3 regions of the Shewanella sp. NKUCC06_TVS genome follow, and region 2 is predicted to be linked to each of the others. Evidence: predicted binding sites of a transcription regulator. Region 2 holds the regulator's gene; each other region holds the start of a gene.
What was found. The regulator sigma-54, encoded in region 2, starts transcription at its own class of promoters, with help from an activator protein. The targets are predictions, from matches to a motif close to GTTGGCACGNNNNTNGNNT.

Region 1 (5,605 bases), on a different contig from region 2:
CCTATAACTCAGTTGAGTATAGGCATATTAATTGCTTACGTCTTATCTATCGATAAACATAGTCGAAACTGAGTCAATCTTCTGACAGTGATGCAAATTATTATTACAGTAGTCAGCTTCGAACTTAATAAAAGTATAGGTGCATTCTGGCGTTACAAGCTAGTCTCTTCATTATGAAAGTAAATTTAGTCTGTTTTTTTAGTCTTTTCCCCCTCTTCATGCCCGCTTTAGCGAGTGCAGAGCCTATTGTCCCCACCGTATCGGCAATCTCAGAATTAGCTAAAGCGCTTATTTCAGAAAAAATATCCGTTCCAGAAAATGCCAAAGTAAATATTTCGCCACAGATGGTTGACGCAAGAATGCTGCCGTCACAATGTTCGTCTCCAATGAAAGTTGAACTGGCTAGCGATAGGGAAATTAGCCGTAATAACACCTTAAAAGTCAGCTGCGATACACAAGACTTAGCTTACCCTTGGCAAATCTATATCTCGGTTCGGGTGGATATCTTATTCCCCGTTGTTGTCTCAACCGAAATCTTAGCACCAGGCGAACTCATCTCTCCTAGTCAAGTAGAAGTCCGTTACATTGAACAAAATAGCTTGAGAGGTGCCGAATTCGATGACCCGAGTAAATTGGCTGGCGTGCGAGTAAAACGACGAGTAGCAAAAGATAATCCCATATTAAGCAACAACTTATGCTTCGTTTGTAAAAATGATTCGGTATCTATCTACGTTCGTTCTGGCTCATTCGAGCTCAAAACAGTGGGCGAAGCCCTACAAGATGGCAATAAAGGTGATCGGATCAGAGTCAAAAATAGCAGTTCAAACAAAGAACTAGATGCTATAGTCACAGGCATTGGCGAAGTTGAAGTAAGAATGTAAAATAATCTAAAGCTTTTTTGTAAGCTGCCGATACCCCAGTTAAGAAATCCCGTACACACGACGCTGGAGCCTAAAATGGCAATTGATATTAGCAAACTCAACACTGCAACGACTGCGCAAGTTCGTTCAGGTGCAACGAAAACGAGCAGCGATCAATCTGCTCAAGTTGCTACAAAATCGACAACACCACAAAGAAGCGACTCTGTGGTCATTACGGCCCAGGCACAACAACTTCAAGGAGCTCAGACTAAAATGGCTAGCCTTCCTGAAGTTGATCAAAAGAAAGTAGCAGAAATCAAACAAGCTATTGCCGAAGGTCGCTATAAAATTGACCCAGAAAAGTTGGCTGCCAATATTGCAAGTTTTGAAGCCGAACTTAATGACTTAAATAAAGAGTAACTATGACTGAAATAGCTAAACTGGTAGATCTACAACACGCCCATTTGGCTGTTCTTAAGCAAATCATACTCAAGGAAAAAGGCGCTTTGGTTGACCAAAACGCCGATTTACTGCTTTCCCTTGCTAACGAAAAATCGCAATGTCTGAAAGAACTAAAGACTAATGATGATATTCTGGCAAAACACAGTGATAAATCGCTACTCACTCAGCAAGTCGAACTCGTGCATAAAATGGCCGAGATCAAAGACGCATTGACTGAATGCAAAGAATTAAACGAACAAAATGCCAGTTTAATTGAGATGAATTTAGCGAGTTTAAATCGCTTTGCTCAAGCTTTACAAGCCAGTAGAAACGCCTCCAGCCTCACCTATAACGATAAAGGCAAGACCTCGACTATCTCAAGTTTAGGCAATGATTTAAAGGCCTAACAAGCGCATCACTCCCACTTAGCATTCCCTTTTCTAAGCTCTGATTAGATCTTAATGTCTTGTACAAAAAGAAAAGCCGCGTTAATACGCGGCTCAATACATGCTGTTGAACATACATTCAATAACGCTAGAAATACGTCACTTCCTTCACTCGTTGTGGACGGTTCTGTTGTTGATAAAGCGCCCAAACCTGTGAAAAATCAAGTTCTAACTCAGTCACATAATGCTCGCCTGCTGGATAACTCTTAACGACTCGTGCGCCGCGGATCACGCCAGAAACTGACGCTTTGACATTATCGTCCGTCAACATCCAATCACTAACACTGCTGTTTGCCGTTATTTTCTGCCCATAAACTTGTTCCGCTAATTCACGATAAGCCACAATTTTTGATGCCTGCATAGCCATCAACACTCTTTGTGATTGCTCTTTAGCCGGTTGAGTCGCTAAGGGCGCATATCCTATAGCCGTTAACTTAGGAAAACTCGGCGGCGGCACATCTTCCCATTGCACATATCTATCTTTAGCAGCGCAGCCAGTTAGCATTAGCCCCGTGATAAGTAATAAAAGGTAGTGTTTCATTTTCCATCTCCTAAGACACGTACTTCATTCATGCCCGGACTCGCCTGACGATATAAGATGCCATTTTGTGACACAATTTGCTCCGAAGGCTGCATGTAGTTTGCCAACTCTTTTTGAGTCACAAAAGTTTGAGATGCCGATACCACGCGATTGTTACTAATGTTCACAATCCGAGTATTGATCGCCATACCATTGGTTACTACGCTCATAGTCGAAACGACAAGATGCTCAACAGGAAGATCTTTCGACAATTTTTGCCAATCTCGCGTCAAAATAAAATCCCCGTCAGATGTGACTCTCAAGCCATCAGCTAAGTTTAAATCCACCACATTAAACTGAAAGCTATGGAGCGACGTCATTAATCCTTGCTGTAACTGTTGCGCTAACGCATTAGTGCCATTCAAATCGCCCACTAATACTGGTGTTGCAACTACGATAGGTTGATCAGCACGCAAAGCATCATTTTGCTTAACGAGCTCAGTCACTATTCGCTGTGCTAAATGGTTGATCACTGCCGTTGGCGGCAACCCATTGCCATCCACTAAACTCGGTTTGGGCGGCGTAACCGGTTTAGCTACACATCCACCTAACATTATCAATGTTAAGGGAATAATCACACGCTTTAGCATTGGATTTACCTCATCTATGGGTGCATTGGCAGTCAAGTGACTCACTTTCTAAGCTTCAAATTTTTAATGAGTAACAAAAACCAGCAATCTTCGGACCAATATTAACCTCAGTCCGACAATATTCTTCTATTACCCAGTATATCGACTGTAACAATGGAAACTTTATCAAAAGTTCTCATACTCAGGCACGAAATTTGCTTTATTGCCATATTAGGTTAAGAGTCAGAAAACTGGCTCGATTGGTAATATCGCCATTAGCTTAGCGATAAGGATTGAATTGATGCACATACCAGGTTCAGCTTCGCTCATCATTTTGAGCCTTTTACTACTTTCTTTGCCCACCAGAGCCGAATGGATAGAAGCCAGCGGAGAAGCAACTATTATCAATGGTAATACAGCTCAAGCAAGGGAAGAAGCAATTAATCAAGCTGTTAGCTATGCGACATTAAGCACAGGTATTCAAATATCCAGCGAGCAACAAACCTCTAATGGTAACCTCACACAAAATAACTTTGCGATAAATCGCAACGCCCAAGCCATAAACATCCAACTCGTAAGTGAACAAATTCAGGGAAATAAAATATATGTATCCCTACGCCTCGATCTAAATGATGATCCAACACAACAGTGTCCTAATGGCCAATTAAAGGCCGCTATTTTAATACCTCAAACACAAATAAAAGATCGTTCTCAGCTTAGATATGGACAACTTTCAGGCTTTGAAGAGGTCATTTCAGAGGCGTTAGGGAACACTATAGAAGATTACTCTTCAACTGGCTTTAGTCACATCCATGCTAACGAGCGACTCGATATTGAACAAGACCTAGTGGATATTCGCGGTTATCGACTCCCAAGCTGGCTCAGTGAAATTACCGACAGCCAATATATTCTTCAACCGCAGATCATTGATATATCGATAGAGCCTGTACAACCCACCTTCTTAGGATTTTGGGATGAAGCTCCGCTAAGGCAATTTCAATTCAAACTCAGCCTCTATCATGGGATCAGTGGCGAAGAGGTCTGGAGCAAAAGCTACAGCACATCGGCCCCATGGGAATTTGAAGAACAGGCTATCATTGCTCCCAACAGTAATAGATTCTGGCGTTCCTCCTATGGAAAAAGTATTACTCAATTAATATTGCAAGCTACCCGAGATTTAGACAGCACACTTAATTGCAGGCCATTACTTGGCCAAGTCGTTAGCCGACAAGCAGACAGGATTATATTAAATCTAGGCCGTAAACATGGCATTCGTGTCGGTGATAAATTCCAAGTAGTATTACAACAAAACTTACCCGATAGACTCAATGAAATGCGCGCCGTCGCGACCAAAAGTCGTGCAACGGTAAAAATTGAGCAAGTAAGCGAAGAAAGCGCTACCGCAGTACTTGTAGACCAAAATGCCGCCTACAATGTACAGATAAACGACATAGCGCTTAAGATTTAAGCAACTAAATCATAAGCCTTTTAATCAAAGATAAAACCAGTATAATCACTGTCGTCTCTTCATAGCTCAACAGGATAGAGCAGCCGCCTCCTAAGCGGCCGATCGGGGTTCGAGTCCCTGTGGAGAGACCATAAGTCACTTTTTATTTATAAAATTCAATAATTTACGAAAAATTAAAAATCCTGTGCCGCCTATGTGCCACCATAGGAATGACGTTTTTTAGAATTTTTTTTTCGTAACATTTTCAAAAATCCTCGTTTTGCCCTGTTCATCTCAGTTATGGACAATTAACACTATTTCTAATACTTTTCCCTATGAGTTAACGAACAGGGAAAACAGGTTTATGACGGAAATTTCATCACAAAAAAAATTCACTCAAACACTCGAAGAGATCATCGAGCAATATTCGATTTCCGAACAACCCGAATTTTTAAAAGTCCTTACCGCCCTCCCAGACTCTCCAGATAAAGACAAAATGTTCGAAGATATGGATGAGGTATTTCGTGCCATAACTTCACCCTCTGAACTATCCAGCAAACTCCCCAAAGGCACAACTGAAGATTCGGCAGCAAAAGAGCTGGCAAAAATTCCAGACAGTCAGAAAATCCTTAGTGAAGAACAACAGAAAATGGTGGAGATATTTATTGAAATGCTATCTTCATCATCGGGCAATGACTCTCAGATCGATATGAACAATGTACGAAGGTTCGCAAATGCCAATTTTCCGCTTTCATCAGACACTAATGATGAAGATGAAGCTGTATTACTAAACTTACTCAACAGCCAACCAGAGGCCATAGCTGAGTTTATGCAAGCGATGATGGCGTGCCACATGGCTGGAATGACCAAAGCAGCCAATCTACTAAGTCGCCTTTTTGCACAGCACGTATTGGTCATTGAAAACGAAAGCTATCTGACACTTCAAACTGACATAACTAAGCATAAAGAATTATTCGACAAAGCTTCTAAATCTGGAAGTTCAGGAAGAAATAAGCGTCATGGCACTAGAGATAAAGTCGTGGCCTACGCCATCCAACTTTATAATCAACGAAATTATGATAATCCTCACCAAGCAGCACAGATGATTACAGAACAAGTCCTTGATTTCGCGAAAAGCGTTGGTTACTCATTTTCTTCACCATATCAAGCAACTAGAACAATTAATAGTTGGCTGAGTTCGCAACAAACCAATAGATAATTTAAACGGACTGTCTCAATGCTTAATCATAAAACCGCTCTAG
Region 2 (5,605 bases):
CAGAAATTGATGGCCGAGAGTACTGGCAGTGGTGACGATCGCGTGATCACTATTATTCAGCCTGAAAACTATCAAGATGATGCTAAATCAGACGCTCCGGCGGATAAACCTGTAAAAAAGCAGGACTCTAAATGACCCAAATCACCTTAAGAGCACAAAATCTGGCGAAAAGTTACAAGAGTCGCCAAGTGGTTAAAGACGTCAGTCTGACGGTAAAAACCGGTCAAGTCGTTGGCCTACTCGGTCCAAACGGTGCAGGTAAAACCACGACTTTTTACATGGTTGTCGGGCTAGTGAAGAGCGATAAGGGACATATCTTTATCGACGATGATGATTTAACCGCAGATCCTATGCATCTGCGTGCCCGCAAAGGCATAGGTTACTTACCGCAGGAAGCCAGTATCTTTCGTAAGCTAACTGTTCATGACAACATCATGGCCGTACTGCAAACTCGTAAAGAACTTAAAAACGAAGAACGAGAAGAAGAACTAGAACATCTGCTCGAAGAGTTTCATATCACCCACATCCGTGACAGCCAAGGCATGTCATTGTCGGGTGGCGAACGTCGTCGCGTCGAAATTGCGCGGGCTTTAGCCGCTAATCCTAAGTTCATTTTGCTCGATGAACCGTTTGCCGGCGTCGATCCTATTTCGGTTATCGACATCAAGAAGATTATCGAACAACTCAAAAGTCGCGGCCTTGGCGTACTGATCACAGACCATAATGTCCGCGAGACATTAGATGTATGTGAACATGCTTATATTGTGAGTCACGGAAACCTGATTGCCGAAGGAACTCCAGCAGAGATCTTAGACAATCAGCAAGTTAGGGCTGTGTACTTAGGTGAACAATTCAGGCTATAGTTACTCGAGCGAAGCCTATGGAGACAATTTATACCGCCATTGGGCTTCACTCAAAATGATAATAAGCGACCTCCTCCAACAATAATAACGTAGGGATCAGCGGTAACATGAAAGCGTCACTCCAGCTCAAACTGGGTCAACAGTTAACCATGACGCCACAATTACAACAGGCCATACGTCTGTTGCAACTGTCGTCATTAGAACTGCAGCAAGAGATCCAGCAAGCATTAGATTCTAATCCCCTTCTCGAGCTGGAAGAGGATCAATTCGACGCCACTAAAACCCCTGTAAACCAAACGCTATCCGATACGGACTTCAGTGAATCTAGCACTCTGCCACCAGAAAAAGACAGCTCCACCATAGACACGGCAGAGTCGCTAACCAAAGAATCCATGCCCGATGAGCTCCCCATGGACACCACATGGGATGAAGTGTTTACCGCCTCCCCAAACTCAGGCCCCGGCGGCAGTCGTGAAGACGATATGCCCTTCCAAGGCGAGACCAGTGAAGGTTTGTACGAACACTTAGAATGGCAAAAAAACCTCACGCCGTTTTCTGAAACCGATTTAGCCATTGCCACCGCCATTATTGATGCCATCGACGATCAGGGCTATCTCACCCAAAGCACTGAAGAAATTCTCGAAGCCATGGGCAATCCTGAAGTTGAGCTTGACGAAGTCGAAGCCGTACTCAAGCGCATTCAGCATTTTGATCCCATAGGCGTTGCCGCCCGCGATTTAAGTGAATGCCTGTTGATCCAACTGTCGCATTTCGCCGCTGATACTCCCAACCTAGAAAACGCCCGTATGCTGATCAAAGATCATTTAGATCTGATCGCCGCCCGTGATTTTAGGTTATTGATGCGTAAAACTAAATTAAAAGAAGATGAATTAAGGGATGGTATAGCACTTATCCAAACCCTCAATCCTCGCCCAGGTTTGTTGATCACGCCCAATAATGACGAATACGTTATCCCAGATGTGTCTGTGTCGAAGAAAAATGGCCGCTGGGTTGTTGAGCTTAATCCTGACTGCATGCCAAAAATCAATGTAAATCAACATTATGCTTCTATGGCACGCAGTACCAAAAACCAAGCCGATAGCCAATTTATTCGCGGCCATCTGCAAGAGGCTAAATGGTTTATTAAGAGCTTAGAAAGCCGTAACGATACTTTGCTTAAAGTTGCTAATTGCATAGTGCAATATCAGCAGGGTTTCTTTGAGTACGGTGAAGAAGCCATGAAGCCTATGGTGCTTAACGATATTGCCGAAGCGGTAGAAATGCATGAGTCCACCATCTCACGGGTCACAACTCAAAAATACATGCATACCCCTAAGGGACTTTTTGAACTAAAATACTTCTTCTCTAGCCACGTCGGTACTGACGATGGTGGTGAGTGCTCATCCACAGCAATCAGAGCCTTTATAAAGAAACTGGTGGCAGCGGAAAACCAGAAAAAACCATTAAGCGATAGTAAGATGGCTCAACTTCTGGCAGAACAAGGGATCAACGTAGCCCGCAGAACCATTGCGAAGTACCGAGAGGCTATGCTTATTCCACCTTCTAATCAGCGTAAAAGTTTATAACCTACAGTGGATATCGGAGGACGTTTCTATGCAAATAAACCTAAGTGGGCACCATATCGAAATTACCGAATCGTTACGTGCATATGTAGAAGAAAAGTTTTCAAAACTTGAACGCCATTTCGAACAGATCAATAATGTGCACGTTGTGCTCAATGTTGAGAAAATGCAGCAGATTGCCGAAGCGAGAATAAACCTCATAGGTGGTGAAGTTTTTGCGACTTCAGAGCATGCTGACATGTATGCCGCTATAGACGCCCTGATTGACAAGCTTGACCGTCAGGTTATTAAACACAAAGAGAAGTTAACAAAACACTAATAATGGAACTTTGTACCATACTGCGGCCGGAGTGCACTACCTGCGCCACTCCGGGCAGCAAGAAAAAGGTACTGGAACTCATCAGCGACTTAGTCGCTGCCCAGTACCCGACCCTCTCATCTCAAGAGATATTCGAAAGCCTAGTGGCGCGCGAAAAGATGGGGAGCACAGGTATAGGTAACGGCATCGCCATTCCACATGGTCGACTAGCCGATATAGATCAGCCCATTGCCATACTAATTAAGTGTGAAGAGCCGATAGCATTTGATGCTATCGATAAGCAACCTGTTGATATTTTATTTGCACTACTGGTGCCTGCAGACCAATGTCAGCAGCACTTAAGTACCTTGTCTTGCATGGCCGAAAAGCTGAGCGACAAGCAAATATTAAAGCAATTACGCAAGACGCATGATGAAACGGAACTCTATCAGGTAATCACTGGATGAAACTGGTCATAGTGTCGGGCCGCTCAGGCTCAGGCAAATCTGTCGCCCTTAGGGTACTCGAAGATCTCGGCTATTATTGTGTCGATAACCTTCCCTTGCCATTGATTGGCAGTTTGCTTGAGCAACTCAAAGGCAGTAACGATCTCGTCGCCATCAGTGTCGACGTGCGTAACATGCCTGAGCAGGATAAGGTCTTAGTAAAACAACTCGCTAGCCTACCTCCAGATACTGAGTTAACGAGCTTCTTCCTTAACTCCAGCGATAAAATTCTGCTTAAGCGTTACAGCGAAACCCGCCGTTTGCATCCTTTGTCGAAGAGCCGAGTCTCTTTGCAAGAAGCGATAAAGCTGGAGGGAAAACTGCTCGAGCCTATGTCAAAACTGGTCGATCACTACATAGATACGTCGAATCTGAATATCTATGATTTAAGCGACCAAGTCAGACAAATTCTCCTTGGTAGTGTCGATAAAGAACTCGTGATCAACTTCGAGTCCTTTGGCTTTAAGCACGGAATGCCCACCGAAGCCGACTTTATGTTCGATGTGCGCTTCCTGCCCAATCCCCACTGGGAGCTGGCGCTGCGGCCATTGACTGGCTTAGATGAACCCGTAGCTGAGTTCTTAAATCGCCAACCACTGGTCAATAAGTTCATCTGGCAAATCGAAAATTTACTGGAGACTTGGCTGCCACACCTCGAGCGTAACAATCGCAGTTATTTAACTGTGGCCATTGGCTGCACAGGTGGACAGCACAGATCGGTTTACGTCGCAGAGCAATTGGCAAAACGCTTTAGTAACGGTAAACATAAAGTTTATGCCCGTCATCGAGAGCTCAATAATGCCAAAGCTTGAACGTCAGATAACCATCTGTAATAAGCTCGGTTTACATGCCCGTGCCGCCACTAAGTTGGTGGTACTGGCTTCCGAGTTTGATGCGACCATCACCTTAATCCAAGGCGATAAACAAGCATCGGCCGCCAGTGTACTTGGATTACTAATGCTTGAAACTGGCATGGGTAAGACCATCAAGCTTATCGCCGAAGGCCCAGATGCAGAGCCGGCTCTCGATGCCATTTGTGCCTTAATCGACGCTAAGTTTGACGAAGCCTGTTAGTTTCACTTCACACTAAGCACTTCATAGTTAGATTCACTTCATGTCTAGTTTAAAAAACTTGCCATTCAGACATGGCAAAACATTTGTCGCTCAACGATACAAGCTACTGGCGATTACACTAGCGGTCATTGCGCTGGCCTTACCTTAGCCGCCTTAATCTGTGTCATCGACTGACGCTTAGTCACCGCTAAATCATAGCCCAACACCAAGATCTCAAACCAATTTGCCGCACAATGGAGGACAAATGCCCGTAGATAATGCAGAAAACGATCACACCGGACATAGTCTTGACCAGTTAAACCAAGCGCTTAGCAGCGGCATGTTCGTACACGTGCGCAATATGCTGCAAAAAATGGCCGCCTCAGATATCGCGCTGATCTTAGAATCATCACCGCCAAGTGCCAGACAAGTACTGTGGCAGCTCATCGATCAGGAACAAATAGGCGACATACTCGATGAGTTGAGTGAAGAACTCAAAGACCCACTGATCCGCAGCATGAGCCCTGAGCGAGTCGCGAAAGCGACAGCAAGCATGGACACCGACGATCTCGCCTATATTCTGCGTAGTCTGCCCGACGCCGTTTACAAACAGGTGTTGCAGTCGATGACGGAGCAAAATCGCTTGAGGGTAGAACAAGCCCTATCTTATCCAGATGAGACCGCCGGCAGCTTGATGAATACAGATACAGTCACCTTAAGACCCGATGTGAATATCGATGTGGTGCTGCGCTATCTTCGGCAAAGGGGCAACCTACCTGACACCACAGATACCTTATATGTAGTCGACAAACAGGACAAAGTCCTTGGCGGTGTTAGGCTGGCAGATCTGCTGACTTGCGCGCCAAGCACCACAATTCGCAATATCATGGATCCCAATATTCAAAGTATTCCGGTGAGCATGTCCGACAGCGAAGTCGCGCAGAAATTCGAACGCAATGACTGGGTATCGGCACCTGTCGTCGACTGTGATGGTAAGCTGCTCGGGCGTATCACAATCGATGACGTAGTCGATGTTATCCGCGAAGATGCTGAACATTCCATGATGGGTATGGCGGGGATGGACGGAGATGAAGATACCTTTGGTCCTGTGCTAAAAAGTACCCTACGTCGCTCGCTCTGGCTCACGATTAACTTATTCGCCGCCCTGCTCGCCTCGTCGGTCAGCAATATGTTTGAAGGCACTATTGAGCAATTTGCCACTATCGCCATCCTAATGACGATTGTCCCTAGCATGGGCGGTGTTGCCGGTAATCAGACCTTAGCGCTCGTGATCCGTGGTAT
Region 3 (5,605 bases), on a different contig from region 2:
CAGCAGGAACTATAGACGCAAAAGGAGCCGAATCAATGAAACTACTATTAACATATTGATTTGAAAAAGTATCAGCATCTCTTTCTAAAGTATGTTCGCCATTCTGAGTCCACTGAGTCCCCTCTAACGGGAGAGGCGCTGCAGACAATCCGACTGGCAACCCCAACAAGGTAAATGACTCTGATTTATCTTGATCAACTGCACTTGCCACTTTAGTCATCAAGCTGGTATTTGTGCCAACAGGACGAGTTGAAAGAAGATCAGATATCATCCAAAACTCCACTTACTTGTGTTAATTGATAGGCGGCTAAACCTGGTTGTTGCGCCTTAAAGCGGCCCATTTCAGCGGCTAATTCATCACGAGCCAAGATCAACTCTTGTAGCACTTGGGAATGAACCCGCTTTAATTCTGCACGTGCCAATTTCTGCTCAATATCATGAGTCTCACCTGCCTGTTGCAGGGCTTTGATCAAAGCGATGTTCACTTTTCGGACGCTTTCCCAATCCTGAGCATCTGCATATTGGCGTAAAGCATTCGCAAAACGCGCCCACTGCTTAATTGAGATTTGTCCATCCTTCTCTGACATTCGTAATCACCTGAGTCACTGGAACTAGCGCTTCAGCACTGTTTTCGACACTGGCGCTGACAAGCTGACGGCTACAAAAGTCATAGAGACGATGTAAGCTCACGGCAACCTCACCACCATTTTCAAGGTCAAGCATAGAGTCCAAGCCATGCACGATATTAAGGCACTTATGGATACTCATTCCTTTCGCCTCAAACCTTTGGTATTCCATATGGCCAGCGGTCCGCTCTAGTTCTTCCAATAAACCATCAAGTAACATACGCACCATGTCATGGGTTGTTGCTGCCGCTACTTGTGCATCTAAAGCGGTTTGCTTGTAGGCATTAAATGGATCGTACTCATTTAACATTTTTTACTGCTTCCTATGAAAACAACTGACTTGCGGAATTAAACTGATTAATGGTGGATTCCATTGCCGTAAACTGGGTTAAATAAATCTGATACTTTTGATTCATTTGATAATCATGGCGCGCCATACTGTCATTCACACTTTTAATCTGCTTATTTAGCGCTTCCTGCTTTTGATCGATATAGCCATTGAACTGTGTAAAAGGTTTTAGGGTCTTTTCTATGCTTTTGATATAACTGTCAGGACCAGTAAACATGGCTTGTACTTTTTCTGGATCACTTTTAAAGCTATCGGTCAGCTTAGCATCATCAATTTTCAGTTTTCCGTCTCGTCCAATCTCAATCCCGATATCAGACAAACGCATGCCATTAGCAGCCGTTGCAAATACAGAATCACGTAATTTAGACTGGAGAAGGCGAATAGAGGTATCCCCCTTCAACACACCAATTTGCGCTTCACTCACTGCAGTGGTTTTGTCTTCCTTATCTTTATCGGAAGAGCCAGAGTCAGAGGTTTTAACGCCCATAGAACGAGTTAATTGATTAATTTGCGTCATTAAAGAATTAAATGAATCGACAAAATCCTTAACCGCTTTCTTATTCGCTTCAAAATCGTCTGTGACTTTAATCATGCTGCTTTCACCAGCCGCATGCACCTTGACTAATTCGAGGCTGACACCATCAACAACATTTTCTAGATAGTTACTACTGCTGGTAATACTGATACCGTTTAATGTGAGTTCCGCATCTTGTGCTGCACGACGTTCTGTCATGCCCCAATCGGCACCGTTAAACTCTACCTTCACTTGATTCGCGACACCCGATTCCTTTGAAGACAGCATAAATTCGATTTGGTTACCTGTGCGCACTAATGACGCTTGTACACCAGGATTACCCACTTGTTTATTGATCACATCGCGTAACTGAGACACAGAAATAGCCGCACCGCCATTAACCGTTGCCAAATCAATTTCCATACGCTTAGTCGGATCACTACCGACTTGAATACTGATAATACCCGACGTTGGCAACAATTCACTTTCAGAGGAATAGGCTTTAGTCAGTTGATGCGCTTGCGCAAGTTTATGCACACTCAAATCATAGTTGCCCTTAGGCGCATCAGATTTAACTGTCGCGGTCGCATTCTCGCCCGTAACCGTAGCAATTTTGCCTTTAGCTGCATCGCCACCCATTTCACTCAGCTTAGTGGCCATCTTCTTCATATTATTTTCGAGCAACGTATAAGCATCTAACTGTGTTTTGCTGGCAGTTAGCTTACCTTTGTAAAGCGTATCTTTACCTGCGCGGTCTGCGCCAATCAGTTGCTGAGCAAATTGTGCTGCATTCATACCTGAAATCATGACTACCTCCACTCGTTCTAGAGCAAAACGCATGCCAAAAACAAGCTACTGTTTTTAAATGAATTTAAATAATTAACTGGCCCCAACACAGCTAAATACTTCCGCATGAACACTTAAACAGGAAAACCATCTTCCACTTTGTGTTATCGAAAATTACCCCCCTAAAACATGAACCTTATAGGTTTCAATCTCGGGTTTAGCGACTATCGACCAATACATAAACCGTGGCTAAAATAAAAATGCCAGTCAGCGCAACTAACTGGCATTTTAGCCGTGACCAATGACATCACTTGCCCAATAACATTAACGCAATAGACCCATGACTAAACCCGTATTCTGGTTAGCTGAAGACAGTACCGTTGTACCCGCCTGAACTAATAATTGATTACGTGTCATATTGGCAGATTCAACCGCGAAATCGGCATCCATAATACGGCCGGCAGCGGCTTTAGTATTTTCAGTTACGCTGGCAAGGTTAGCCGCAGTATGGCCAAGACGGTTAATGTTGGCACCTAAGGTTGAACGTTCTGTCCCCACTTTAGCCAAGAAGGTATCAACAGCCCCGATAGCCGTATTGGCGGCTGCAGAAGTCAACAAATCACCAGTAACAGTCTTATCAATAGCACCTAAGGTAACTGACATTTGCTCTGCTCCATCCGAGCCAATCTGAAAGGTCACACCTTTGACGAGTACACCATCAGTAGCATCTTTAAATAAGTTATTACCCGCATAGGTTGTATTTTCTACAATACGGGTAATTTCTGCATTTAATTGCTTAAACTCATCATCCAACGCTTTTAAATCTGCTGTAGAGTTAACGCCGTTTGATGCTTGAGTCGCCAATTCTTTCTGGCGGTTAGCAATAGTCGTTAATTCTTCTAACGCACCATCAGCGGTTTGCAGCATAGAGGTCGCATCAGAAATATTGCGTGAAGCCGTTTCCATGCCCTTTACGTTAGCGCTCATGCGGTTAGCAATTTGCAAACCCGCAGCATCATCAGATGCGCTATTGATACGTAAACCCGTCGACAAACGCTCCATAGCATTAGTTAATAGATTATTGCTTTTATTAACAGCACCTTGTGCAACAATTGACGCGTAATTAGTGTGAACACCTAACATATCAGCTCTCCTAGAAAAACAGTTATCTTAGCTATGCCTGAATCCCGGTATAGCTCCATAACTAAGTAAGGCGACAGCAACAGCGCAAAACTAAAACTTATTAAAAAATAGATGGGATCACCTCTATAAAAACAGACTTAAATGGCATCCACAAAACGCCATAAAAAATGCCAGCAAGCTAAGCTTACTGGCACTTAAAACTAACTCAACTCGGCGTAATTAACGCAGTAGCCCCATCACTAAACCTGTATTTTGGTTAGCAGAAGACAGTACCGTTGTACCCGCTTGAACTAATAATTGATTGCGTGTCATATTGGCAGACTCAACCGCGAAATCGGCATCCATAATACGTCCAGCGGCGGCTTTGGTATTTTCAGTCACACTGGCAAGGTTAGCTGCAGTATGTCCAAGACGGTTAATGTTGGCACCTAGGGTAGAACGTTCTGTACCGACTGCTGCGATAAAAGTATCAACAAGGGCAATTGCCGCATTCGCGCCAGTAGTTAAATCACCAGCAGCCAGCGCTGCATCATCTATGGCTGTTGTTGTAACAACCAATTTTTCACCCGTTCCAGCACCAATTTGGAAGGTAACACCAGCCTCCAACTTGGTGAATAAGTTATTACCGGCATAAGTTGTATTATCGAGAATACGGGTAATTTCGGTGTTTAATTGAGTAAACTCATCATTCAGAGCCGTTAAATCATCAGCAGAGTTAACACCGTTTGCCGCTTGAGTGGCGAGTTCTTTCTGGCGATTAGCAATGGTCGTTAATTCTTCTAACGCACCATCAGCAGTTTGTAGCATAGAGGTCGCATCAGAAATATTACGTGAAGCGGTTTCCATACCTTTAACGTTAGCGCTCATGCGGTTAGCAATTTGCAAACCAGCAGCATCATCAGATGCGCTATTGATACGTAAACCTGTCGATAAACGCTCCATTGCATTAGTCAATAGATTATTGCTTTTGTTAACAGCACCTTGAGCAACAATTGAAGCGTAATTAGTGTGAACACCTAACATATAAGTTCTCCATTAAATAACGAGTAGCGGGGTTAGACCTGAGTTCAGGGATAACTAACTAAAGCGACCACACAAGCGCTTAACTAAAACCTATTTAAAAATAGAGTGTATGACACTATAAAAACTAGACTGAAATGGCATGCGCAAACACCATAAAAAATGCCAGCAAGCTAAGCTTACTGGCATTAAAACTAACACTGACTAATTGAATAAAATTAGCGCAGTAAGCCCATCACTAAACCCGTATTTTGGTTAGCTGAAGACAGTACCGTTGTACCTGCTTGAACTAATAATTGATTGCGGGTCATATTGGCAGATTCAACCGCAAAGTCGGCATCCATAATACGGCCTGCAGCGGCTTTAGTGTTTTCGGTAACGCTCGCTAAGTTAGCGGCAGTATGGCCAAGACGGTTAATGTTGGCACCTAAGGTAGAACGCTCAGTACCCACAGCGGCTAAGAAGGTATCCACAAGGGCAATCGCAGCATTGGCGGTACCACCTGTTAAAGTACCTGCGACAGTTTTAGGAATTGCGCCTAATTTAACATCCATTGTTTCCGTTGTTCCGGCGCCAATTTGAAATTTCACGCCCGTACCAGAGGTCAATACACCAGTATCGAATAATTTATTACCGGCATAAGTGGTATTTTCTACAATACGCGTTATTTCGGCGTTCAATTGCGTGAACTCATCATTTAATGCCGTTAAATCAGCCGCAGAGTTAACGCCGTTAGAGGCTTGAGTAGCCAATTCTTTCTGGCGATTAGCAATGGTCGTTAATTCTTCTAACGCACCATCAGCGGTTTGCAGCATAGAGGTCGCATCAGAAATATTGCGTGAAGCCGTTTCCATACCTTTTACGTTAGCACTCATGCGGTTAGCAATTTGCAGACCAGCAGCATCATCAGATGCACTATTAATACGTAAACCAGTCGACAAACGCTCCATAGCATTAGTTAAAAGGTTATTGCTTTTATTTACAGCACCCTGCGCAACGATTGAAGCGTAATTAGTATGAACACCTAACATAGTAGTTCTCCAGAAAATAACGATTGTTTTGGTTAGGCCTGAATCCAGGCATAACTCATTAAGGCGACATGAAAAGCTCTTCACTGAAGCCAAATAGCTTATTTTCAAAAATTAAATAATCACACTTAGGATTCGC

Region 1: KO531_RS08900 (flagellar assembly protein FlgT) is a predicted target of sigma-54. The motif match lies at 3,099-3,117, and genes of this name have one in related genera.
Region 3: fliD (flagellar filament capping protein FliD) is a predicted target of sigma-54. The motif match lies at 2,317-2,335, and genes of this name have one in related genera.

The regions. Positions count from the first base shown of each region.
Region 1 is NZ_JAHKQX010000006.1:154,373-159,977, forward strand. Features, by position in the region: gene flgA (flagellar basal body P-ring formation chaperone FlgA) at 174-881, shown strand; gene flgM (flagellar biosynthesis anti-sigma factor FlgM) at 957-1,280, shown strand; gene KO531_RS08885 (flagellar protein FlgN) at 1,283-1,708, shown strand; gene KO531_RS08890 (LPP20 family lipoprotein) at 1,836-2,288, opposite strand; gene KO531_RS08895 (FlgO family outer membrane protein) at 2,285-2,917, opposite strand; gene KO531_RS08900 (flagellar assembly protein FlgT) at 3,198-4,364, shown strand; tRNA gene KO531_RS08905 (tRNA-Arg) at 4,420-4,495, shown strand; gene KO531_RS08910 (hypothetical protein) at 4,708-5,562, shown strand; gene KO531_RS08915 (hypothetical protein) at 5,581-5,605, shown strand, end outside.
Region 2 is NZ_JAHKQX010000004.1:77,462-83,066, forward strand. Features, by position in the region: gene lptA (lipopolysaccharide transport periplasmic protein LptA) at 1-135, shown strand, start outside; gene lptB (LPS export ABC transporter ATP-binding protein) at 132-863, shown strand; gene KO531_RS05775 (RNA polymerase factor sigma-54) at 971-2,449, shown strand; gene hpf (ribosome hibernation promoting factor) at 2,478-2,765, shown strand; gene ptsN (PTS IIA-like nitrogen regulatory protein PtsN) at 2,768-3,211, shown strand; gene rapZ (RNase adapter RapZ) at 3,208-4,062, shown strand; gene KO531_RS05795 (HPr family phosphocarrier protein) at 4,049-4,324, shown strand; gene mgtE (magnesium transporter) at 4,569-5,605, shown strand, end outside.
Region 3 is NZ_JAHKQX010000018.1:62,213-67,817, forward strand. Features, by position in the region: gene KO531_RS18425 (flagellar hook-length control protein FliK) at 1-271, opposite strand, end outside; gene KO531_RS18430 (hypothetical protein) at 261-587, opposite strand; gene fliS (flagellar export chaperone FliS) at 556-936, opposite strand; gene fliD (flagellar filament capping protein FliD) at 950-2,296, opposite strand; gene KO531_RS18445 (flagellin) at 2,600-3,418, opposite strand; gene KO531_RS18450 (flagellin) at 3,638-4,441, opposite strand; gene KO531_RS18455 (flagellin) at 4,657-5,469, opposite strand.